DNA from 2 places in the Proteiniborus sp. DW1 genome. Region 2 is predicted to be linked to the other one. Evidence: riboswitches for the same ligand, from Rfam matches in the RefSeq annotation. Region 2 holds a riboswitch; the other holds the start of a gene.
What was found. A riboswitch is a leader RNA that binds a small molecule or an ion and turns the genes downstream of it on or off. The one in region 2 is predicted to bind cobalamin.

Region 1 (12,930 bases), on a different contig from region 2:
GGTTCAAAAAATATAGGGACATTAATAGACTTATCAAAAGCTAAAATTGATTATATACATGAAACGGAAAGTGCATTTGAAATAGGAGCTATGGCTACATTTGGAGATATTGAGCATTCAGAAGTTCTTGCTAAACACTTTGACAATCTTCTCTCAAAGTCTGTAAGAGAAATAGTGGGAGTACAACTTAGAAACATAGTTACTGTAGGAGGAACAGTTTACTCAAGATACGGATTTTCAGATTTTATAACAGGGCTTTTAGCATTAGATACTAAAGTGAATTTTTACAAGCAAGGAAGTATTTCTTTAGAAGAATATTTAGAAAAGGGACCTAAAGAAAAAGATATATTAGAAAGCATAACAATCTCAAAAGACGGAAGAAGAGCCTCATATTTTACTATGAGAAACTCAAAGGGAGACTATGCAATTTTAAATGTAGCAGTGTCTAAACTAGGAGATGATTTTAGAATAGCAATAGGTGCAAGACCTCAAAGAGCCATATTAGCAAAGAAGGCAATGGAGTACTTGTCTAACAATGGATATACTGAAGAACACATAAAAAAAGCAGTGGAAATAGCAGCAGATGAAATCACTTTTGGCACAAATACAAGAGGAAGCAAAGAATATAGAAAACATATCTGCAAAGCTTTGTTAAAAAAAGCACTGATGGAGGTTGTTAGCTATGAAGATTAGTATGAAAATAAACGGAGTGAATAAATCATTTGAGGTTTCCCCAGATGAATATCTAGTAGATACTCTAAGAAAAAATGGATATTTAGGAGTAAAAAGAGGATGTGATACAGGAGTATGTGGAGTTTGTACTGTTCATATGAATGGTAAAGCAATATTATCTTGTGTTACATTAGCAGCAAGAGCTGATGGGCAGGAAATAACTACTATTGAAGGAGCAGGTAAGGAAGCAGAAAGAATAGGAAAATATCTGGTAAATGAAGGCGTAGAGCAATGTGGTTATTGTAGCTCAGGGCTTATAATGAACATCTTATATCTAGAAAAATGTGTAGAAGACCCTACAGATGAGGAGATACTCCATTATTTATCAGGTAATCTTTGTAGATGTACAGGGTATACAGGACAACTTAGAGCTATAAGAAAATATTTGGAGGCGAAGAAAAATGAAAGTAGTAAATAAGTCATATACTAAAAAAGATGGTATGGGCTTAGTGCAAGGAAAACCAGTATATACAGATGACTTAGCCCCAAAGGATGCATTAATAGTTAAGGTGCTTAGAAGCCCTCATGCTTTTGCAAGAATTAAGAATATCAATACATCAATAGCAGAAAAGATTCCAGGTGTGGAATGTATATTCACATACAAAGATATAGAAAGAAAGCCACTAACAAGAGCTGGCCAATGCTACCCAGAATTATCACCATATGATAAGTTCTTGCTAGACGAATATGTAAGGCATGTAGGGGATGAAGTAGCCATAGTTGCAGCAGTAGATGAAAAAACAGCGGAAAAAGCTATTCGCTTGATAAAAGTAGAATATGAAGTATTAGAACCAGTACTAGACTTTGAGAAAGCAGATGGAAATGCATCCCTAGTCCATCCGGAAGAAGATATATTTACTTTAGTTGATATAGGATTTGATAGAAAAAGAAATATCGCCTGCCAAGTTGACCTTGAGCTTGGAGATGTAGAAAAAGCATTAGAAGAAAGTGATATTATAATTAAAAGAACTTATAGCTCACAAGCTCAAACACAGGGGATGATGGAAACTCAGAGAACATTCACATATATGGATGTTCAGGGTAGACTAGTAGTAGTATCATCGACACAAATCCCTTTCCATGTAAGGCGAATACTTTCAAATACATTTAGTATTCCAGAAAGTATGATAAGAGTAATCAAACCTAGAATTGGCGGAGGATTTGGAGCTAAGCAAACAGCAAACTCAGAGTTCTATCCTGCATTAGTAACATTAAAAACAGGAAAACCAGCTAAAATAGTTTTCACGAGAAAAGAAGTATTTACAGGTACGAATTCAAGACATGCCATGAAATTTGACGTGACAATAGGAGCTACAAAAGACGGAAAAATAAAGGCCATAGACATGGTAGGTTTATCAGACACAGGAGCTTATGGAGAGCACTGTCAAACTACAATAGCAGCTGCTGCCAAAAAAGTATTCACAATATACAACAAGGCAGAAGCTTATAGATATTATGGAAAGGCAGTATATACAAACCATGTTCCTGGAGCAGCCCTAAGAGGTTTTGGAGTTACACAAGGGGTATTTGCAGTAGAATCAGCATTAAACGAATTAGCGGCTGAGCTTAAACTAGACCCGGTTAGAGTAAGAGAGATAAACATGATTAGAAAAGGAGAAACTACAAAACTTCTAAACATGACCATCAAAGGCTGGGGAGACAAGCCTATGTATATGGATGGCTGTATGCTGGAGTACTGTGTATCAAAGGGAAAAGAGCTTATTAAATGGGATGAAAAATTCTCAAAATGCGGAATCAGTGGAACTAAAGCAAGAGGGGTAGGTATGGCAATTGCTAAGCAAGGGTCTGGGCTGCCTAAGATAGATATGGCTTCAGCAACTCTAAAGTTAAACACAGATGGTTTCTTTAGTTTGCTATTAGGTGCAACAGATTTAGGTACAGGAAGCGATACAATTTTAGCTCAGATAGCAGCAGAGACTCTTGGAGTAGATTTAGAAAAAATAGTTGTTTATGCATCTGATACAGACTTAACACCATATGACAGTGGAGCTTATGCATCTAGTACCACATATACTACAGGTAATGCAGTAATAGATGCAGCAAATAAAATGAAGGAAGAGATAATTAAATACGGAGCCATGTACTTTGAAACGGAGCCAGAAAATATTGAATTTGATGGAAAGAGTATTATAAAGAAAGATGACAAGCAAATAATAACATTAGAAGACTTCTCTAAGAAAATAACATATAATGTTCTACACACCCAGCTATCAACAACAGGTTCATATGTGCCAGAAATAGATGCTTCTCCATATATGGCAGGATTTGCAGAGGTAGAAGTAGATTTAGAAACAGGAAAAGTAGATGTAGTTGAATTTGTAGGAGTAGTAGATTGCGGTACACCTATAAACCCAATGCTTTCAAAGGTACAGGTTGAAGGTGGTATAGCAACAGGAATAGGGCTAGCCTTATATGAAGAAGTAAAATATAGCCCGGAAGGAAGGTTAATGACTGATACTCTGATGGAGTACAAGCTTCCAATGAGAAGAGACATTGGGAAAGTAGTTGCAGAATTAGCACCAGGATATGATGCTTCAGGACCTTATGGAGCTAAATCTATAGGAGAAGTAGTAGTAAATCCGGTAGCTCCAGCGATTATGGATGCTATATATAATGCTTGCGGAATCAGGATAAGAGACTTACCGGCAACACCAGAAAAAGTATTGACGACATTGTTAGAAAAACAAAGCAATATATAACTAAAATAGGTCGATGTGTTGAACACATCGACTTTTGAATATTTTTGCTCCTTTAATATGTTCAGCTGACAGTACTTGAAATGCCAAGTTCCTATTGTCACTCTGAGTGCAATGAAGAGTTTCGTCATCTTGAATCTTATTACTGTAATCCTAAGCTCTTAGGTAAAGGAATTTTAGTGTTAAAAATCCAACAGTGGTATATGACAAGAAGTTTTGGTATAATATACTTATTAAACACGTGAAGGTGATTGAATGGCTTATCAAGCATTGTATAGGAAGTTTAGACCAAAGACCTTTGACGATGTCATGGGGCAAGAACATATAACTACAACACTAAAAAACCAAATAAAAAATAATAACATAGCCCATGCGTATTTATTTTCAGGAACTAGAGGAACTGGCAAGACTTCCACAGCAAAAGTATTTGCGAGAGCTGTCAATTGTACAAATAGTCATGATGGAAACCCTTGTAATGAATGTGAAGTATGTAAGGGAATACTTGATGAAACTATAATGGATGTCATAGAAATGGATGCTGCTTCTAATACTAGTGTAGAAGATATTAGAGAGCTTAGAGAGAAGGCAAAGTATCCTCCAGCTAAATGCAAATATAAAGTATACATTATTGACGAGGTTCATATGATATCTAAAGGTGCTTCTAATGCTCTTTTAAAAATATTAGAAGAGCCACCAAAGCATTTAATATTCATACTGGCTACAACAGAGCCTCAAAGACTGCCAGCTACAATATTATCTAGATGTCAAAGGTTTGACTTTAAAAGGATAACCATAAAAGATATAATAGAAAATATGCAAAACATATTAGACGAAATAGGCATAAATGCGGACCCAAAAGGTCTAAATCTAATAGCTAGAAATTCAGATGGAGCGATGAGAGATGCCCTTAGCCTTCTAGATCAATGCCTTTCCTTTTCTGAAAAGAAACTGACCTATGATTACATTCTCTCCATACTTGGAGTAGTAAGTAATGATATAATATATGAGCTAACAGATTCAATAATAGGAAAAAATGCAGATAAGGCTCTTGAGCTTATAGAGCAAATAGTTCAAAGTGGGAAAGACATTAATCAGTTTATTAAAGACTTGATACTTCACTTTAGGAACCTAATGGTCATAAAGGTATCTAAAAATGTAGATAGTATGCTTGATGAAACAGAGGAAATGATAGAAAATCTTAAAAAACAGGCTGAAAATATAGACACAAGTGGTATAATAAATATACTTAGAATACTATCAGATGCAGAGACTCAGTGCAAATGGTCGTCTCAGCCTAGGGTAATACTTGAAGTCAGCATCATAAAGATGTTAAACGAAGCTACTAACAATGATTTTGATGATGTGATGACAAGACTTAGAAGGCTAGAAGAAAAGCTTGAAAATGGCACTTTTATTAAAGAGGCAGATTCTAGAAAGCAATCTGTATCTAATACTTCTACTAAGAGTACAGTTTCTGAAAAAGTAGTAGAAAGGCAACAATATATTCCAGTTGCTACTAATCAAAACAAATGCGAATTACGAACAGATATAGATATTAAAGAGATTAAAGATGAATGGAAAAATATATTAAAGGCTACAAGAGTTGAAAGAATATCTCTTCATGCTCTAATTATGGAAGGAAAACCTTTAAGTATAAAGAATAATATATTGACAATAGCTTTTGAAGATGGATTTAGATTTCATAAAGAGGCCATTGAAAAAAGTGAAAATAAGGAGCTTGTTCAGAAAATCATTAATAATTGCTTAAATTCTAATATAGAGATTAAATTTGCAATGGAAGATGACATTGTAGATGTTAATGAAGAAAAGCAGGAAGAGAAACAAGGCGAAGAGCTAATCCAAAAGGTTATTGATACTTTTGGAGAAGAACTAGTAAAAATTGAAGAATAATAAGGAGGTTTTTTTATAATGGCAAGAGGTGGATTCCCAGGAATGGGTAACATGGGAAATATGATGAAGCAGGTTCAAAAAATGCAGAAGCAAATGGCTGATTTGCAAAATGAGCTAAACGAAAGAGAAGTCGAAGCAAGCGCAGGTGGTGGAGCAGTTACAGTTAAGGTTAATGGAAAAAAAGAAGTGCTGGAAGTGACTATAGATAAGGATGTAGTAGATCCAGATGATGTTGAAATGCTTCAAGACTTAATCCTTGCTGCAACAAATGAAGCTTTAAGAAGTGCAGACGAAATGGTTAGTAGGGAAATGCAAAAGATAACTGGAGGTATGAATATACCAGGGTTATTTTAGCAGTTTCACTACAGCTTCCTACCTTTAAGTTTTATCAAAGGTAGGATTTAAATAAGGTGGAGAGTATTCTCCACCTAGTTTTTCTATGTTTAAATGCTGGAAACAGCTTAACTGAAAGGGTGATATAGATGGAGTATTTTGCGCCTCCTTTAGCCAGTCTAATAGAAGAATTTTCAAAACTACCTGGTATAGGCAGAAAAACAGCTCAAAGGCTTGCGTTTTATGTGCTAAACATGAATGCCGATGATGTAAATGAGCTTGCAAATGCCATAGTAAATGCCAAGAGAAATATTAAGTATTGTAGCATATGTAGTAATCTTACAGATACAGATCCATGCTTTATTTGTAGCAATACTAACAGAGATCAAACTACAATATGTGTTGTAGAAGACCCAAGAGATGTTATAGCCTTAGAGAAAACTAAGGAATTTCAAGGATTATATCACGTTTTACATGGAAGCATATCACCAATGGAAGGAATAGGCCCAGAGGATATAAAGATAAAAGAGCTTCTTCAAAGGATAAGAGAGCTAGATGTAGCAGAGGTAATATTAGCTACAAATCCTACTATAGAAGGAGAGGCCACAGCCATGTATATATCAAAACTCCTAAAGCCTTTAGGTATAAAAACCACAAGAATAGCTCATGGAATACCAGTAGGCGGAGACTTAGAATATGCAGATGAAGTGACTTTATCAAAGGCATTAGAGGGAAGAAGGGAGATTTAGGCTTTCTTCTTTTTTGTCCCCCTAAAATAAAGTTCTTCAACAAGTAAATAAAGTTCTTCAAAGCAGGAGAAATCTTAGATTAAAATCCAAGAAATCTCCTGTTTTTTTATTCCCTTTTTCTTTCCTCTTACCCTTCAACCAATTGGAATTGCTACAACTTCATTGCCTTATTCCCTTACTCCTTCCCACCTTAATCCTGGTTTCTTTTGAAGAACTTTATTTTCAGGTTACAAAGTTAGGACAGGAAAAAGTAAAAAGTTATAAGGGTTAAGAAAAAAATGAATATTTTTTAAATGTAGAGTTATGTACCTAACTCCAATAGAAATTATGGTATAATATAGGCAAGATTATCTAGTATATTCTAAAACTTTATAAATACATAGCAAATGAAAGGGGATGAGGGTAGTGGTTATAAATAAAAAAGCTTTATCCGAAGAAGATATAAAGATGAAATATATTACCCCTGCAATAGAAAAAGCAGGATGGGATATAAAAACTCAAGTAAGAGCTGAATATAGCTTTACGGACGGAAGAATTATAGTCAGGGGAAATCTTGTAGCCAGAGGGAAAAGAAAAAGAGCAGACTATATTTTAAGCTATAAACCTAATATGCCCCTTGTTATCATAGAAGCAAAAGATAATAATAAACCCATGGGAGCAGGAATGCAACAAGCTCTTAAATATGGAGATATTTTAGATATTCCCTTTATATATAGTTCCAATGGAGATGGATTTATCGAACATGATAATTTTACTGGGAAAGAAAGAGAACTTAGTTTAGAAGAGTTTCCAAGCCCAGATGAGCTATGGGAGAGGTATAAGGCAGGGAAAGGAATCCAAGCTCATGAAGAAAAGATTGTATCAGAAGACTATTTCTTTGATATGAGTGGTAAATTTCCAAGGTATTATCAGAGAGTAGCTATTAATAGAACTATAGAAGCTATATCAAAAGGACAAGATAGAATACTATTAGTTATGGCTACGGGGGAACGTGTCATAATAGTGATGGGTGCAGTTTGTGTTATAAGATCAAGGGTTTTAGGAACTTTAAACAAATATATTTCGTGCATTGCTTAGAGTAACTAGGATTTAGTTGTAGTAAGTAGTGCATGAAGATAAGGGTGTTAGCTATTGAAGAGTTAGTAATTATTTAATATTGATGTTAGTATATAGCTATGGACACTAAATAAGATTTTATATATACTAACAACCTAGGAAGGAAGTGTCCATAAAATGTCTAAGAGGAAAACATATACAAATGAATTTAAAACAATGATTTCTGAACTAGTATTATCAGGAAAAACACCTAAAGAGGTAGCCAGTGAATATAGCTTAAGTGAAACAGCAGTACGCAATTGGACTAAGAAGAAAGCTCCAATTAATGCAGTAGAAGGATATACTACAAACCTTGAGGAAATTAACAGAATGAGAAAAGAAAATGCTAGGCTCAAGGAGGAAAATGAAATATTAAAAAAGGCTATGGCTATATACGCAAAGAAATAAATCCTGATATACAGTTAGATATAATTTAAGAAATTCTACTATACACCCATAGATACTATGTGTAAGGTACTTAAATATCCCAAAAGTACCTACTATGACAAGCAAAAGGAAAAACCAGAAAACAAGTGGAAACCTATTAATAAAAAGCTTCAAGATGATATTTTAAAAATCTACAATGATAATAATAAAATCTACGGTGCCCCTAAGATTCGAGAGGAATTAAAAGCTATTAGATACGTGAGCATTAGTCTCAAACGAGTCCAAAGGCACATGAAAAAACTTGGTATTAGGAGCAGAATTAGTACCATAAAAAATTCTCTAACAATACTTCTATGTTAGAGAGTATTAAAAATGCTTATAATAGTAATATAGCTATTTATGCAGAAAGTGGAGGCTATATGTATTTAGGTTCAACTATTGAAGGAAAAGATATGGTCAATATTTTTGATTATAAAAGTTAACTAACTAGTAGACTGCAGAACTTTGGATATATAAAACTAGTAGCAAATAAGGATAATATGCTATGTAAAAAGGAAGAATCTATCAATGCCCATGAATTCCACTATACCAAAAGTGATTTTGATGGGGATGACTTTACTGCAATAAAAAAATCTACAGGAAAAGAAAGAAAATGTATAATAGCAAATGACAATGTATTTGCAGGGTGTTCACACCTACATCTGTGAGGTAATATTGACTTTGCTAAAAACCATATAAAAACATGTAAAAATTTTTCTTTATTGTAATTTAATAAAGACTATGTTATTATATTCAATAATTGAATATTAATTATTTAGGTTCATAAGATTAATAGGGAAATGGGTTTAAGTCCCATGCAGCCCCCGCTACTGTAATTGATGACGAAATCAACGTATATACCACTGGAGAAATCTGGGAAGGTGTTGATTAGGATGATTCATAAGCCAGAAGACCTGCCTATATAAGTTGTAAGCAACCTTCGGAGGGAAGGAGAGCGATATTTTTATGCATATTTAACATATATATTTATGAAAATATTAGATTCCCTGAGGTTACTTAGGGAATTTTTTTATGACCTAACCCAAGACTTTGAGAAAAAGGAGTATTTATTAGGATGATTTTAGGAGAAGAAAAGAACGTTAGAAGGAAATTAAATAAAATAAATCCAGAAGATACAATGGTTAGCCTTTTTATCATTCTATTTTACATATCATCAATAAAAACTTATAGACTACTAGTTGTAACTGGGATATTAGTTATTATGTACTCTCTTATAACTTGTGAGGATAGATCTTTTATTAGGTTAACCAAACCAGTGATACCCTTTGTTCTACTTATGCTCTTGCCAATAATAATACGATTAATTGTATATAGAAGCCTAGAAGATATTGATTTTACAATGATCATTGTATGTAAAGTTTTAATCTCCTCTATATTGCTAGGTACAATAGTTTCTAAGCATTCAGCTTTATATATGGTTGATGGGATATTAAACATTGGTTTACCACAGATATTTAACAGAATACTAGCTCTTACCTTTAGATATTTTCATATGATTGATGAGGATATAAAGAAAGGTAATAAGGCATTAATCAGTAGAGGAATTAATGAAAGAAAAGGATTATCTTCCCTTAGTATTTTTGGAGAATGGATAGGAGGATTTTTCCTTAAAAGCAGCAATCATAGCGATATGGTTTTCAATGCTATGAAGTCTAGAGGATTTCAAGGAGAGGCAAGAAATAAGAAGTTTAATAACAAGGAATTAATTCTTAAATCTTCTATGTTAGCCCTCTTTTTATTAGCAATTCTAGTTATTGATAGGAAGGTGTAAAATGGCAGTAAAAATTGAAAATTTAAGTTTCTTGTATCCAAACTCCCGAAGGGGCCTAGAGGATGTTAATTTAAATATAAAAGCTGGTAGAAAAACAGCAATATTAGGTGTAAATGGTAGTGGTAAATCAACTCTACTCTATCACTTAAATGGTATTAGTCTAGCTCAGACAGGCTCAGTGGAAGTATTAAAAAGGTACTACTTCATCAGCAGGAAAAAGTCTTATGTGTACTGGGCTTTGTAGAATATTTAAAGAAGACGGATATAAGGTATATCCTTTTAAGTCCCAAAACATGAGCTCTAAATTTTATATAACAGAAGAAGGGAAAAAAATATCAGTGGCACAAGCTTTACAAGCCAGGGCAGCAGGACTTAAACCAAGTCATCATATGAATCCTATACTACTCATACCAAACTCAGATAGGTAGTTGTAAATGGGGAAGAAAGAGAAAATATGGCTGCAAGGGATTATTTTAAATTTAGACCTAGATTAAAGAAAATGATCATGGAAAAGCACAATGAAATTCAATCAAATAACGATATTGTGGTTATCGAAGGGGCAGGTAGCCCAGCTGAAATTAACTTAAAAAAGAATGATATCGTAAATATGGGAATGGCAGAAATTGCGGATGCTCCAGTCTTATTAGTCACAGATATAGATAGAGGAGGCGCATTTGCTGCACTTTATGGGACTGTTATGCTTTTAGAGCCTCATGAAAGAGCTAGGATCAAAGGCCTTATTATCAATAAATTTAGAGGTGATAAAACATTACTTGAACCGGGAATTAAGATGATAGAAGATCTATTAAATATACCAGTAGTTGGTGTCATCCCTTATATTTCATTGGACTTAATAGACGAGGACTCCTTAATCGATAGAAACAAAAGCCCAAAAGCAGAAGAACAAAGCTTTGAAGAGGAAGAGTTGGAGCTAAATAAACTTAGCAATGGTATAAGGGCTAATATGGATATGGAATATATATACAAGATTATGGGCGTTAATAATGGTTAATTTGATTGTAGCAGTAATACTAGATTTTATAATTGGGGATCCATATAATTTTCCTCATCCTGTAAAATTAATGGGGAGGATTATAAGCATTGAAGAGAACCTAGCTAGAAGGGTTTCTGAATCCAATGAAGGTCTTAAAATAATGGGACTTATTATAGTATCTATAAATGTTTTCTTAGGATTTGTTATACCATTTTATATTATTAAAATTACTAAGTCCATATACAATACTTTGCAAGATTATAAATATCTATCTTATATACACTTGTATAGCAGCCAGATCATTACATTATGAAGCGAATATGGTTCAAAAAGAACTGGATAAAGGGCTAGAAGAAGGCAGGAAAAGACTATCCTATATTGTTGGTAGAGATACCTCTAATCTTGATGAAGAGGAGATTATAAGAGCAACTGTTGAAACCGTATCGGAGAATACCTCTGATGGAGTGATAGGCCCTTTGTTTTACATTGTATTACTGGGAGCACCAGGAGGACTAGCTTATAAATTCATCAATACAATGGATTCTATGCTAGGCTATATGAATGATAAATATAAGCACTTAGGCTACTTTCCAGCTAAAGTAGATGATTTATTTAATCTAATACCTGCTAGACTAACAGCTATTTTGATGAATATCTCATCTATAGGAAGATTTGATTTTATAAATGGAATGAAGATATTAAAAAGGGATAGAAGAAATCATAAAAGTCCAAACAGTGGTTATCCAGAAAGTGCTACTGCAGGGCTATTAGGAATACAACTTGGGGGTGGTAATTATTATCACGGCCTATATGTAGAAAAGCCACATATAGGAGATAAGATCAATGATGTAAATAAAGAGCATATAAAAAACACAGTTGAGATCATGTATAGAAGTGAAATAGCATTTTTAATGTTTTATTACTTAATTATATTTATAAGGAGATAAGTTAAGATGAAGAAATTATACGGAATAGGAACTGGTCCGGGGGCAGCAGATTTATTAACCCTAAGAGCAGTAAATGTAATCAAGGATGCAAAGGTAATATTTGCACCTAACAATAAGGGAAAAAACATGGCACTAGATACAGTTGAGGAATACATAGGGGATAAAAAAGTTGTTCTTATAGATTTCCCAATGGGGAGTGTAGAAGCAGAGGACTATATCAATGCTGCTAATATCATCCATGAGGAGATTCCAGAAGGAGAATATGGTGCTTTTCTTACAATTGGGGATTCAATGATCTATAGTACTTTTATCTATATTATGGATTTATTAAATCAAAGGGATATAGAGATTGAGGTAGTACCAGGTATTCCATCCTTTGTAGCTGCAGCAGCTGCTAGTAAGGTACCCCTAACTGTAAAGGGAGATAATTTTTTACTAATTGATGAATTCGATAATTCATTATTAGATAAGGCTGATTCATTTGCATTGCTTAAAACCCTTGGGGCAAAGGAAGATACATTAGATGAATTGGAGAGGAATGATTTTTCTTATAAGTATGTTAAAAGAGTAAGTTTAGAGAATGAAGAGATTCTGGAAAATAAGGAAGAAATTATTCAAGACAGGGATTATATATCCTTAATACTAGGTAGAAGAAAGGGAGAAAAATAAAGTGAAAATGAAAAGAATGGTTTTATTATTATTGAGTTTAGTAATAGTAGCAGGAATGTTTACAGCTTGTAGCAGCCCAAAGGTAGAAGATGTAGATACACCGCTAGTTGAAGATAATAAGCAAAATGACGATGTTACTGAGTCCATAACTGAATTTGGCGTAACTATAAATGAAGATACAGTAAGCTTTATAGATGGTAGAGGACAAGAAGTTACCATAGATAAAAAACCCCAAAGAGCAGTAGTACTATATAATTCATTCTTGGAAGTTTGGATGGAAAACGGGGGTAGCGTTGTAGGTAAGTTAGAACCATCAGTAGGTCAAGATGAGATTGCAGGGGTAGAAGACGCTGAAATAGTTGGTAAACTAGGTGCAATTAGTGTGGAAAAAGTAATCTCTGTAGAACCAGATTTAATTATTGTAAATTCCACACAAAAAAGCCAATTAGAATTAATACCTTCCTTTGAAGGTGTAGGTATACCTGTTATAGCTATAGACTATGTTGGATTAGAAGATTATTTGACTATTACTAGATTATTTACTGCATTAAATGAAAGGGAAGAT
Region 2 (12,930 bases):
AATCTACTAGCAGAATTGGCTAGGGATAGAATAGTTATTCTTTCTACTCATATTGTTTCTGATATAGAATCAATAGCTAATGAAATTATCATGATAAAAGACAAAAGGGTTTTATATAAAGACAGTTTGAACAATATATGCAAGATTCTTGAAGGTAAAGTTTATGAAACCGAAGTTGCCTTTGACAAAGTTTCAAACTTCAGAAATAAGTACTTTTCTTTATCAGAGAGACAGGAAGGCGATAAGATGAAAATCAGATTTATATCAGAATACAAGTCAGAAGATTTTTGGACTTCTGTAAATCCAAGCATAGAAGATGTATTCTTGTATGTCTATAAAGATGAAGTCATTAAGGAGGAGTAAGCACAATAATGGACATAAAAATAAATGAATTTAAAAAGGTAATAACTTCTCCTGTTATAATAGGACTTTTGGTTTTATTTATAATTTTTAATTCCATTAAAATATTTGAAAATTCATACTTCAAAGACGAGCTAAAAGTATTAAATAAGATAGTGGATAGGGTTGGTTATAAAATAGACGACGAAATGATAAATAGATTTAAAGAATACTATGATGAACAGCTAGAAGAATTAAATAAAATCACAAAAGAAAAAAATTCAAAAGAATATAGTAGTATATCTGAATTTTATGCTGATCATAGGTATGGTATTGAAGAGACTTATGACAAAGAAGAAGTAGAATTTATTAAAGATTTCAGGATAATGGAAGCCTATTACTATAAGATTCAGGAAATAGATGAGTTTTATTCAAGTATTGATATTATGGAAAGAGCTGAAAATGAAATACTCAAATATGGGCTTAGTGGCAAGGCTGCAGATATAGTAAGGAAGCAGTATAAGGCTCTTAATGAAAGATTTCATCAGCTAGTCAGTAATAATGAGCATAAGAATCTATTTTTCATAGGAAAAGCTTATCAAATGCACTCTTTACTATTTAGAAACATATTAAAGACTATTATATTTGAAATAATCATATTAGTAGTTCTTATTACAGCATACTTAGTGAACTACGAATTTGATAACAGTACAGAAAATATAGTCTATTCAACAAAAAAAGGCAGGAATTTAGTTTTAGACAAGCTGCAGATAACCATGGCTTCAAGTATAATAGTAGCCACTATTATTTTGATTACTGGATTAGGTTTATATTTTATAGTTTTCGATTATTCAGGACTTTGGAATGTTCCTATAAGTAGTTATTATAACAGAGACTATAATTTTCCCTACTTGTCCTGGTGGAATATGTCCTTTGTACAGTATTTATTTTTTAGTGTAGGACTTGTTTACTTAATTGCATTGCTTTTTAATGGCATTGCCTTTATAATTGCAAGGTCTATAAAAAATACCTATTTTGCATTCTTTGTCTTTGCAATAATATTTGGACTATTTTTAATTGTTCCAGGGATGGCTCCTAGAGACAGTATTACTATTTTTATAGGAGGCTTTACACCTTTTTTCTTAATTATAAATCCCCATATGTGGTTTATGGAAAGTGGAGCTTTTACAACTTTTAAGTATTATGAATTGGCTACAGTAGCTATATGGTCATTAGCATTATTGGCTCTCGGGGCATTATCAATTAATAGATTTAAAAGACAGGATATATAGTGAGGTGAACAAAGTGGACATTATCTTAAATGAATTAAAAAAGATATTTAATATAAAATCTGTTATTTTACTAGTGTTGATAAATATAGTCATGTATTTTTTATTTATTGAATTTGAAATAACTTATTTTCCAAATGGCAGACCTGCCTTAAATATTTATAATATGTTTGTAGAAATGGAAAGTAGTTATGGTGAATTTATGGATGAAGAGGAATTTGAGGATTTCAAACTAAAATATGAAGAGGCAATAAAAGAAGCAGATGAGTATATTCAGTCTAGAGAAGATTTCAAGAGAGCAGGCATAAATAGTTATGAAGACTTTGCAAATATGGATCATGAAAACGAGGATTTGTATGAGCTTTATCGTGATGTAGTTTTCAAAAAGAAAATAGACGTATTTTGGGAGCTGCCTTGGAGGGAAGAGTATATTAGCTACTATAAAAATAAAGAAGAACTTATGATGGCACAGGCAAAAAATGAAAAACAAGAATTAAGAATTAAAGAAATATTAGAAAAAGACTTAGAGACTTCTGTCTTTAATGATGTTATATTTTATAACTATAATGAATTAATAAAGTCTGTAGCTAAAACTATATTGTTAAGTGTAATGTTTTTGATAACACCAATATACTTAAGAGATAATAAAGACAAAGTAAATTATCTTCAATACACATCTAAAACAGGAAGAAGTATATTTAAAAAGAAGATAATTGCAGGACTATTGGCATCTTTCATATTAGTGACTTTACAGTTTATATGTTTTTTCATAATGTATTCTACAAATAATACATCTATGTTTTTTAACTGTAATATAAATTCCATATACAATACTATTACCTCTTGGTATGACTTAACATTCATTCAATATATAGCTCTTACAGTAATAGGGACTTACATATTAGCTTTTGTATTTACATTGATACCTATGCTGGTTTCAAGTATTAGTAAAAACTACATAACTGCAATAGCTATTCAATTGCCTATAGCCTTATTTGCTTTCACTATACTGTTAAGATATTTGATTCATTATATGACAAATATCTGGTATTCAAAATATTTTACTGGGATACTATATATGATATTAATTTTTATTAGCACTATATCTATAATAATAAGGTGGAAAAGAGAGAAAAAAGCTGATATTCTATATTAGAAAATGGGGTTGCAATTTGTCAAGTTTGGGTGGTAAAAGGAGGTAGATGATACTTTGAGTATAGTGCATTTATTAGCTTATGATTTTTCTTTGCCAGAGATAGATATGAGAGTTTTTAAAGAAAAGATTGCTGGTAAATCAACAATTGGATTTGTACAAGGTTTTTCAGTGTCAAATTGTTATTGGTCAAAGGATGATATAGAAGTATCCAATTTTATTACTGGACAGTATTTGTATGATGTGGATTTAACAGAAGAAGATTCGTGTATAGAGAATTTTAAGAATTACTTGTTTAGATATATGAAGCCTAATAGTGAGATAGAGTTATGGAGTATCTGGCTTGGAGGAGATGATTCAAAACACTATACAATAATGCCAAGATTAAACAATGTGCCTTCAGAAGATGTGTCAATGGTTAATGATGAGATAGGTTATTTTGCTGAACATTATTTCAAACCTGTTAAAAGGGGAATAGAATTATCTTTGCTGAGTAAAAAGGATATTTTATTTGTACTAGAAAATACAGGAGTTTGCCTTATTATTAAGAATTAAAGAGTGCTTGTAGATATGAACTTTTAAGAGGAATTGCAAGATTATTACTTATTAGCATACTAGGTGAAAAATCCTTAAATAAGGGAAATTATATACAACATAAAGAAGTTATCAAAAATGTAACAAGATATTTTATTGACAAAAATTTATTTTTGAAATATACTAAGTTCGATAAGACAATTAAATAGTTTCAGGGTGCTTCTTTAAAAAGGAGTTAAAAGGGAAAGAGGTGTAAATCCTCTACAGCCCCCGCTACTGTAAACAGGGATGAAATCTTCTATAATCCACTAGGAAACTGGGAAGGAGAAGAGAGTAAAGTGAACTGTAAGTCAGGAAACCTGCCATGAAACGAGGTAACAACTGTTCCGGAGGGGAGCATGTGAATTTCATTATATGAACTTAACACATAGGGCGCCCTATGTGTATTTTTTTATGACCTAACCCGATTATTTCGGATGCTTTTATATTCCTCCCCTTTGAAATAGTTTTGTATTTAACTTAACTAGGGGAGGTGATTTTTTTGACAAAAAATATAATGCTTCAAGGAACTGCTTCATCAGTTGGCAAAAGCATATTGACTGCAATATTGTGCAGGATTCTGAAGCAGGATGGATACAGTGTAGCCCCATTTAAATCTCAGAACATGTCTTCAAAGTCAATTTTAATAGAAGATAACAAAGAAATATCCATAGCTCAGGCTATTCAGGCAGAAGCTGCAATGATAGAGCCTAACGAGAGCATGAATCCTATACTATTAAAGCCAATGAGTGATATTGGAAGTTTAGTAGTATTGAATGGATTGCCTTATAAAGTTATGACTGCATCAGAATATCATAAAATGAAGCTAGAGCTTAAGTGGGCAATAAAAGAGGCTTACAATAAACTGGCTCAACGCTTTGACATAATTGTTATTGAAGGTGCTGGCAGCCCTGCTGAAATCAATTTAAGAGATAACGATATTGTAAACATGGGTTTAGCAGAGTTAGTGGATGCTCCAGTAATTCTCATTGGAGACATCGACAGAGGTGGTGTTTTTGCATCTATATATGGAACTCTTATGCTTATGCCAGAAAGAGAAAGAAATAGGGTAAAGGGCTTTATAATAAATAAGTTTAGAGGGGATGTAGAATTATTAAAGCCTGGAATTAAAATGATTGAAGAGCTAGTAGATAAGCCATGTTTTGGAGTAGTTCCTTATATGCAGGTAGATTTAGAAGAGGAAGACAGTCTAATTGTAAAAAATGATTATAAAGAGTGGCAGAATCCCACTATGTCTATGGATATGAAACAAGAAGAGCCTAGCTTGAATCTTCAACGAGAGTATAGAGAACTAAGAAATAGAGAGTTTGAAAGACTTGCACATATAGTTAGAAATAGCATTGATATAGATAAGATTAAAGAAATAATGAGGTTATAAAATGTTAAATAGTATTATCCTAATTACCTCAGTAATTTTAGATTTTATATTAGGAGATCCACCTAATTGGCCACATCCTATAAGGTTTATAGGAATAGTTATAAAAAAGTACGAAAAGGTTGTGAGAAATGTAAAGTGGTTGGATCTAAAAATAGGTGGATTTGTACTAACTGCATCTACAATAGTTACAGTTTTAGCATTGTCTAGTCTTATTTTATACATGGCAGGATTAGTACATCCATTTCTGAGAACAGCTCTAGAAATATACCTTATATACACATTATTAGCTGCAAAATGTCTAGCAGTAGAAGCTATGAAAGTATATAAGGTTTTAGAATCAAATGACATAACTAAAGGAAGACAATTACTTTCCTATCTAGTTGGTAGAGATACTAGTCAGCTAAACAAGGAAGATATAGTAAGAGGTACTGTTGAAACTGTAGCTGAAAACACAATAGATGGGGTGCTTGCTCCACTCTTTTACTTAGGAATAGGCTTTTGTTTTAATATTCCAGTTCAAATTATTCTCTTGTATAAAACAATAAACACCCTAGACTCTATGGTAGGCTATATACAGGAACCTTATACTAAGATAGGCTTTGCATCTGCCAAACTTGATGATATAGCTAACTTTGTACCAGCTAGAATTGGAAGTGTATTTATGGTACTAGCTGGAGCACTACTAGGATATAAGGGCAAGAAGGGAATTCAAATACTAGCAAGAGATAGAAAAAATCACAAAAGCCCAAACTGTGGATATCCAGAATCAGCAGTGGCAGGGTTGTTGGAAGTACAGCTTGGCGGTACAAATATATATTTTGGACAAAGAGTATATAAGCCTACTATAGGAGATGCCCATAAAAGCCTTGAACCAGTACATATAAAAGATACCATAAAGATAATGTATGGTTCAGAGATTATTATGGTGCTCTTTATGATAGTCATATTTAATATTATCTAAACACATAAATAAGGAGAAATTCTTAATGAATAAACACGGTGGATATTATGGAGATGATTATGAAGAAATAGCAGATTTTAGTGTTAATATAAATCCACTAGGAGTACCAGAAAAGCTAATTGAAGCACTTAAAGAAGAACTTGAAAAAATGAAAAGATATCCTGAAATAGATGGCATAAGCGGAAAAGAAGTTTTAGGTCAATACTTAGGAATTCATAGTGAAAACATTATACTTGGAAATGGGGCAACGGAGCTTATTTATTTATATGCTAGGAGCCTAAGGCCAGAAAAGGTACTCATTGTGGAGCCCACATTTAATGAGTATAGTAAAGCTTTTAAAGTTGCTGGGAGCAATATATATAACTACTATACTGATGAAGAAGAGAACTTCAAGATACAAGTTGAAAAGCTTATTTCTAAAATAGACGATATAAATCCAAATGTATTAGTTATCTGTAATCCAAACAATCCAACAGGAGTGTTTACAGATACAGATAAACTGCTCCTTATACTCCATAAGCTTAATGAAATAAATGCATATTTATTTGTAGATGAGTCTTTTATAGATTTTGCTGATAAAGATTCACTCATACCTCTGGTAGAGAAATATAACATATTTATACTTAGATCAATGACTAAGATTTTTGCAGTACCAGGATTAAGAATAGGCTACGGTATAGGGAAAAGGGATACCATATTTCAGTTAAATCAGCTAAAAGAGCCGTGGACAATAAATAGTCTTGCTCTTAGGAGTATACCAGTGCTTCTAGAAGACAGTGATTATTTAAAAAAGACTCAAGGCTGGTATCATGAGGAAAAACAATTTTTATATAATGAATTAAAAAATATACCCAATATCAAGGTAATTGAAAGTGAAACAAACTTTTTTCTAATTAAGCTTTTAAAAGGTGATGCAAATTCCCTAAGGAAGTATTTATTAAATAAGAAAATCTACATTAGAAGCTGTGATGATTTTCAAGGATTATCAAATAAATATATTAGGATAGCTGTGAGAATAAGAAGAGAAAATTCCAAACTCATAAAAGAGCTAAAGCAATATATGAAAGACTAGGAACAGGAGGTTAATACAATGAAAAAAGTATCTAAGTTATTGTTGATTTCAATCTTAATAACTGCTCTATTTTCAAGCTCAGTATTTGCTTCAGCTACTACTTTAAAGATTGATGGTAGTACAAAAACCTTAACTACACAACTAAAGGAAGGAAGGAATTTTGTAGCAGGCAGTAGCTTGAAAAGTCTTGGATTAGACTATGCTTTAAATCAAAACACTGCAATATTAAAGAATAAAGAAGTAGAGTTTAAATTCACATTAAACACAAACAAAGTTAAAGTAAATAATACAGACTTCACACTAGATTCAAAGTCATATAAAAATGGACAAGAAGCATATTTGCCACTTAGATTCATACTTGAAACATTAGGCTATGATGTTACTTGGGATAAAAGCACTAATGGATTAAAAGCTACTAAGCAAAGTAAAATAACATATCCAGTGACAATAGAAAACAATGGGGTTAAATATACAGTATCAAAAGAACCAAGCACTATAGTATCCTTAGCTCCAGATGTGACAGAGACATTATTTGCCATAGGTGCAGGAGACAAAATAAAGGGAAGAACTCAATACTGTAACTATCCGGCAGGGGTTTCAGCTATAAAGAATGTAGGTAGCATGACTGAACCAAGTATAGAAACTATAGTAGACATAAATCCAGAACTTATAATAGCAGCTACTCACTATAAGGAAGAAGTACTTAAAAAGATACAAACAGCTAAGATAGGAATAGTAGCTAAAGATTCACCAAATACATTAGAAGAGATGTATGCAGATATATTGAAATTAGGAGCTATAGTAAACAGAAACTATGAAGCTAGGGCCTTAGCTTCAAGCATGAAGTCAAAGGTAGAGACAGTAAATATGTATACCAATAATATTAAGAATAAACCAACAGCTTATTATGTTGTCGGAACAGGTCAGCATGGAGAATATACAGCAGGCAAGGATACCTTTGTAGCAGAATTAATTAGAGTAGCAGGCGGAATAAATGCAGCAGATGATGTTACAGGCTGGAAGTATAGTTTAGAAAAGCTTATAGATAAAAACCCAGATATTATATTCGGTTCAGAATGGGATATTGATACTATGACTACAAGCCCTAACTATAAAGGATTAAAGGCTATTAAAAACAAAAATTTTAAAGCAGTAAGTGTGGATTTATTTAGCAGACCTTCAGCAAGAGCAACAGATGAAGGACTGAAGCTCTTAGTTGAAATGTTCCATAAAGACATAGCTAAAAAGTTAAGCTTCTAAATACTTTAAGGTATGTGATATTTCATGAGGAAAAATAACAACAGGATAAAGATTTTAATACTATTAGTTATATTAGTTTTTTTAATGCTGTTTTCCATAACCCTTGGTTCAGTAAAGATACCTTTAAATGAAACAGTGAGAATAGTACTTAGCAAGATTAGATATCTAGATTCTATAATTGATATTAGCAATGTTAAAGAATCAAATATATTCATTGTGTTAAGTATAAGGCTTCCTAGGATATTACTTGCTACTTTAGTCGGGAGTGTTTTAGCAGTTGTAGGCAGCTCTTATCAGGCCATATTTAAAAATCCAATGGCTGACCCTTATGTTATGGGTGTATCATCTGGGGCTGCCTTTGGAGCAACCGTTGGGATATTGTTAAAGCTTAATGTAGGTCTCCTTGGTTTTGGTGCTACTTCAATACTAGCCTTTGCTGGTGCATTAATTACTACATTTGTAGTTTATAATTTAGCTAGAATAGGAAATAAAATATCCACTACATCAATACTTCTTGCAGGTATTGTAATGAACGCTATTTTATCTTCTGGAATATCTATAATGATGATATTCAATCATGATGAGCTAGCAAGAATAGTGAATTGGACTATGGGAAGCTTTAATAGTGCTAGCTGGGAGCAAATAGGAGTAATAATCATTCCCATAGCTTTAGGGCTCGTATTTCTAATATCTCTTTCAAGAGAAATGAATGCTATAGTTTTGGGAGAAGAAGATGCTCAGAATATAGGAGTAAATGTAGAGCGAGTTAAGAAAGTCATATTAATTACTGCATCTTTGTTAGCAGCATGTGTTGTATCAGTAAGCGGGATAATAGGCTTTGTTGGTATAATAGTACCACATCTATTTAGGATAATCTTTGGTTCAGACCATAAAGTGATTTTACCTGTATCAGCTATTGGTGGAGGTATATTTCTACTAGTTAGCGATACTCTTGCAAGAACTATAGTGCCTGGAGTTGAAATACCTGTGGGGGTGATTACATCATTATTTGGTGGACCATTTTTCTTGTATCTGTTAAAAAAATCTAAAAGTAGGAAGTTAATATGAGGTGGTTAAATGGCTGAAATTATTGTAATTACAGGTGGAGCTAGAAGTGGTAAAAGCAGCCTAGCAGAGACAAAGGCTAAAGAACTTGGATGCAAGGTAGTGTATATTGCTACTGCCATAGCCTTTGATGAAGGGATGAAAGATAGAATATCTAAGCATAAAGCTTCAAGACCAAATACCTGGACTACTATTGAAATGTATAAGAATTTTAGTGAATTAGAGAAAAATCAAGACTTCATCGAAGCCGACTTGATTCTTCTGGATTGTATGACTTTAATGGTATCTAATATTCTTTTGGATAGTGGTATAGACTTTGACAAATGCTCTATGGATGAAATAGAACTTATAGAAAAGAATATTTTAAATGAAGTAATAGGGCTACTTGAAATAGTTGCTAAACTCGGAAAGAAGCTTATTATAGTAACTAATGAAGTAGGAATGGGATTGGTACCTTCATATAGACTAGGAAACATATTTAGAGATATTGCTGGTAGAGTGAATCAGTATTTGGCAAAGCAAGCTAATGAGGTATACATTACAGTGTCAGGCATCCCTATAAAGATTAAATAGGGACAAGTAAGGACTGAGAGTTTCACAGTATAAAAAAATATAACGAGGTTTATTATGAAAAGCATATTATTGATGATAACCTTTTTTACAAGGATACCAGTAACATATAACTATGAATACAATGAAGAGGATTTTATTAGAGGAATTAAATTTCTCCCCCTTATTGGCTTGATAGTAGGGGCTATCATGTATATTCCTGTATTTCTTCAGAACGTTATTCATGGTCCTATAATAGCCTTATTAACGTGGGTTATTTATATAGGCATAACAGGTGGTCTTCATATAGATGGACTAGCAGATACTTTTGATGGATTATTTAGCAACCGAGATAAAAAAAAGATTCTAGAAATAATGAGGGACAGTAGAATAGGCACTTTTGGGGTTCTAGGAATATTACTCTTGATAATATGGAATCTAGTATTTACAAGTTACATAGACCTAGGGTTCATTATTTTAGTTCCTGTAGTAGGACGGAGCGCAGCTATTTTGTCAGCGTCAATTAGTCAATATGCTAGAGAAGGACAGGGGATGGGAAAAGCATTTGTCGAAAATTGTGGAACAAGTGAAGCGGTTTTGGCAGTTATATCTAGTTATTTACTTGGAATTTTGTTTTTTAAGTTACAGGTTTTAATTGTACTGACTATTACATACTTAGTAGTACTTATATCTACTGAGAACATAAAACAGAAAATTGGCGGAATGACAGGCGACACTATAGGCTTTATAATAGAGTTTTCCCAAGGAATATTTATATTTGTCTTATATTTTTCTAATGTATTGATGTCATGAAAACTTATTTAATATTTTACTAAAAATTGGAGAGGTAATAATGAAGACAACTGAAAATTCTTATAGCAATAATATCATCAGATTAACATATTGTGGAATGCTTATTGGTTTATCAGCAGTTGGAGCTATGATAAAGGTAAGTGGAAGTATTGCATTTGATTCTATGCCAGGATTTTTTGCTGCACTATTTTTAGGACCTGTACAAGGTGCAATAGTAGCAGCACTTGGGCATTTACTTACAGCAGCAACGAGTGGTTTCCCAATGACACTGCCTATGCATATATTTTTAATTATAGAGATGGGGTTAATAGCTTATTTATTTGGAGTTATATATAAGAAAAGAGGAGCAATTGTTTCTTCTGTTGTTGCTATAGTATTAAATGGACCAGTGGGCACTTTAATTGCAGTACCGTTATCAATTATTTTTGGTCTCCCATTCAATGGCTGGCCTCTTTTTAGTACTCTTATCGTGCCTCTTACATTAGCATCAGTAGCTAATGTATTCTTGGCTATGTTAGTTTTTAAAGCACTCAATAAAAGAATGAACTAGGACTGGTATTATGAAGATAAGCAAATTTAGAGATTTAACCTTTATCGATATAAATCAAAATCAAACCATTGTCATAGCCTGTGATTCGTCTGGAGCCATAGGAAACAAAGAAAGGGATTTAGTTCAAGTAGAACCAGAGATCTTAGGGGATTTAACAGCTCAAGTGGCTCTTAAGGAGATATTAGCCATTGGAGCAGAACCTATAACTATAGTTAATACCCTGTCAGTAGAGATGAATGATACGGGAGAAAGAATAATTAAAGGAATTAAGAAGGCTACAGCACCATTAGGTTTACCTGATACTCAAATAATTACAGGGAGCACAGAAGAAAATTTTCCAACATGTCAAACTGGCATGGGAATAACTATAATTGGCATTATAGACAAGAATAATTGGAAGCAACCAAGAGCTGTACTAGGCTCATTAGCTGTAGTAGTTGGAATCCCAAAGGTGGGCTATGAAATACTGGAGGAACAAGGGGATATATTATCTATTCATCATTTATTAGAGCTGAAAAAGAACCCTAGAATATATGAAATTTTACCAGTAGGCTCAAAGGGTATATTTTATGAGCTGAGGGAAATAGCAAGGGCTAATAATCTAACATTCAGTTTAGATGATTATCTAAAAATAGACCTAAATAAGTCAGCAGGACCTGCAACATGTGCCATAATTTCTATAGAAGAAAATGAATACACAAAATTGAAGAATTCTTTTCCGATACCTGTAAATAAAATTGGTAGATTTATATAAAACTTATCTTGAGGTGTACATTATGAATACTGCAGTGCTTATAGAGAATCTAACATTTAAATACGATATAGATGAAGTGTTAAAGAACACTAATATGGATATTCCCAAAGGCAGCTTTGTAAGCATATTAGGACCAAATGGTTCTGGCAAGACTACCCTTTTAAAAAATATATGCAATATCTTAAAGCCGAACAGTGGAAACATACTAATAAACAATAGAAATGTATCTAATATTAAATACAAAGACCTAGCTAAGATAATAGCAGTTGTTCACCAAAGTGCGGATATTCAGTTTGATTTTTCTGTTTTTGATGTGGTACTTATGGGAAGGTATCCTTATATAGGCAGATTCAAAAGTGAAAGCAAAAAAGACGTAGAGATAGCTAAGGAAGCTATGATAAATACTGGAGTTTGGGAACTTAGAGATAAAGGCATCAATGAAATAAGTGGTGGAGAAAAGCAGAGAGTTATGATAGCTAGAGCTCTTGCCCAAGAACCAGAAATACTCATATTAGATGAGCCAATATCTAATTTGGATATAAAATATCAGGTTGGAATATTGGAGCTATGTAGGAAGCTTAACAGAGAAAAAAAGTTGACTATAATAATGACTTTACATGATATAAACCTTGCAGGAAGATATAGTGATTATCTTATACTCTTAGATAAAGGGGAAGTTAGAATCATGGATACTCCTGAAAAGGTACTGACTCAGGAAAATATATCAACCGTATATGATATTAAAGTAGACATATTAAGAAGAAATGGAGATAAGACTCCATATATTATACCTGTTTAATAGGCGGACTTTTACAAATAAGTCTTAGTTTATTTTGCTAAAGGGGGCAAAAACAATGAAAAGAATAGTAATAGCTGGAACTCATAGCGGTTGTGGAAAAACCACATTAAGCTTAGGAATTATGGCAGCACTTACTAGGAGAGGAAAAAAGGTTGCACCCTTTAAGGTTGGACCCGACTATATAGACCCTAGCTTTCATAAGTTTGTAACAGGAAATCCTTCATATAACCTAGATAGCTGGCTTTTAGACAACAATACTGTAAAATATTTGTTCAATAAGGGCAATCAGAACATGGACATATCCATTATTGAAGGTGTCATGGGAATGTATGATGGCTTTGGAATAGATAAAAG

Region 1: it holds a riboswitch for cobalamin, as region 2 does, so the genes downstream of both, DW1_RS06235 (energy-coupling factor transporter transmembrane component T family protein) here and DW1_RS02630 (cobyric acid synthase) in region 2, are expected to answer to the same signal.

The regions. Positions count from the first base shown of each region.
Region 1 is NZ_FMDO01000028.1:72,576-85,505, forward strand. It holds gene DW1_RS06185 (FAD binding domain-containing protein) at 1-693, shown strand, start outside; gene DW1_RS06190 ((2Fe-2S)-binding protein) at 683-1,150, shown strand; gene DW1_RS06195 (xanthine dehydrogenase family protein molybdopterin-binding subunit) at 1,134-3,452, shown strand; gene dnaX (DNA polymerase III subunit gamma/tau) at 3,705-5,360, shown strand; gene DW1_RS06205 (YbaB/EbfC family nucleoid-associated protein) at 5,379-5,714, shown strand; gene recR (recombination mediator RecR) at 5,843-6,442, shown strand; gene DW1_RS06215 (type I restriction enzyme HsdR N-terminal domain-containing protein) at 6,848-7,519, shown strand; gene DW1_RS06220 (transposase) at 7,676-7,945, shown strand; gene DW1_RS06225 (IS3 family transposase) at 8,003-8,284, shown strand; gene DW1_RS06230 (hypothetical protein) at 8,278-8,406, shown strand; gene DW1_RS15510 (hypothetical protein) at 8,464-8,631, shown strand; cobalamin riboswitch at 8,724-8,900, shown strand; gene DW1_RS06235 (energy-coupling factor transporter transmembrane component T family protein) at 9,039-9,755, shown strand; gene DW1_RS06240 (ATP-binding cassette domain-containing protein) at 9,757-9,999, shown strand; partial or broken gene DW1_RS06245 (cobyric acid synthase) at 9,980-10,635, shown strand; partial or broken gene cbiB (adenosylcobinamide-phosphate synthase CbiB) at 10,760-11,696, shown strand; gene DW1_RS06255 (precorrin-2 C(20)-methyltransferase) at 11,703-12,365, shown strand; gene DW1_RS06260 (ABC transporter substrate-binding protein) at 12,373-12,930, shown strand, end outside.
Region 2 is NZ_FMDO01000007.1:278,147-291,076, forward strand. It holds gene DW1_RS02610 (ABC transporter ATP-binding protein) at 1-363, shown strand, start outside; gene DW1_RS02615 (hypothetical protein) at 372-1,631, shown strand; gene DW1_RS02620 (hypothetical protein) at 1,645-2,784, shown strand; gene DW1_RS02625 (hypothetical protein) at 2,839-3,336, shown strand; cobalamin riboswitch at 3,513-3,697, shown strand; partial or broken gene DW1_RS02630 (cobyric acid synthase) at 3,872-4,735, shown strand; gene cbiB (adenosylcobinamide-phosphate synthase CbiB) at 4,755-5,714, shown strand; gene cobD (threonine-phosphate decarboxylase CobD) at 5,740-6,786, shown strand; gene DW1_RS02645 (helical backbone metal receptor) at 6,805-8,046, shown strand; gene DW1_RS02650 (FecCD family ABC transporter permease) at 8,071-9,114, shown strand; gene cobU (bifunctional adenosylcobinamide kinase/adenosylcobinamide-phosphate guanylyltransferase) at 9,124-9,684, shown strand; gene cobS (adenosylcobinamide-GDP ribazoletransferase) at 9,739-10,473, shown strand; gene DW1_RS02665 (ECF transporter S component) at 10,514-11,023, shown strand; gene DW1_RS02670 (AIR synthase related protein) at 11,034-11,777, shown strand; gene DW1_RS02675 (ABC transporter ATP-binding protein) at 11,800-12,576, shown strand; gene DW1_RS02680 (cobyrinate a,c-diamide synthase) at 12,632-12,930, shown strand, end outside.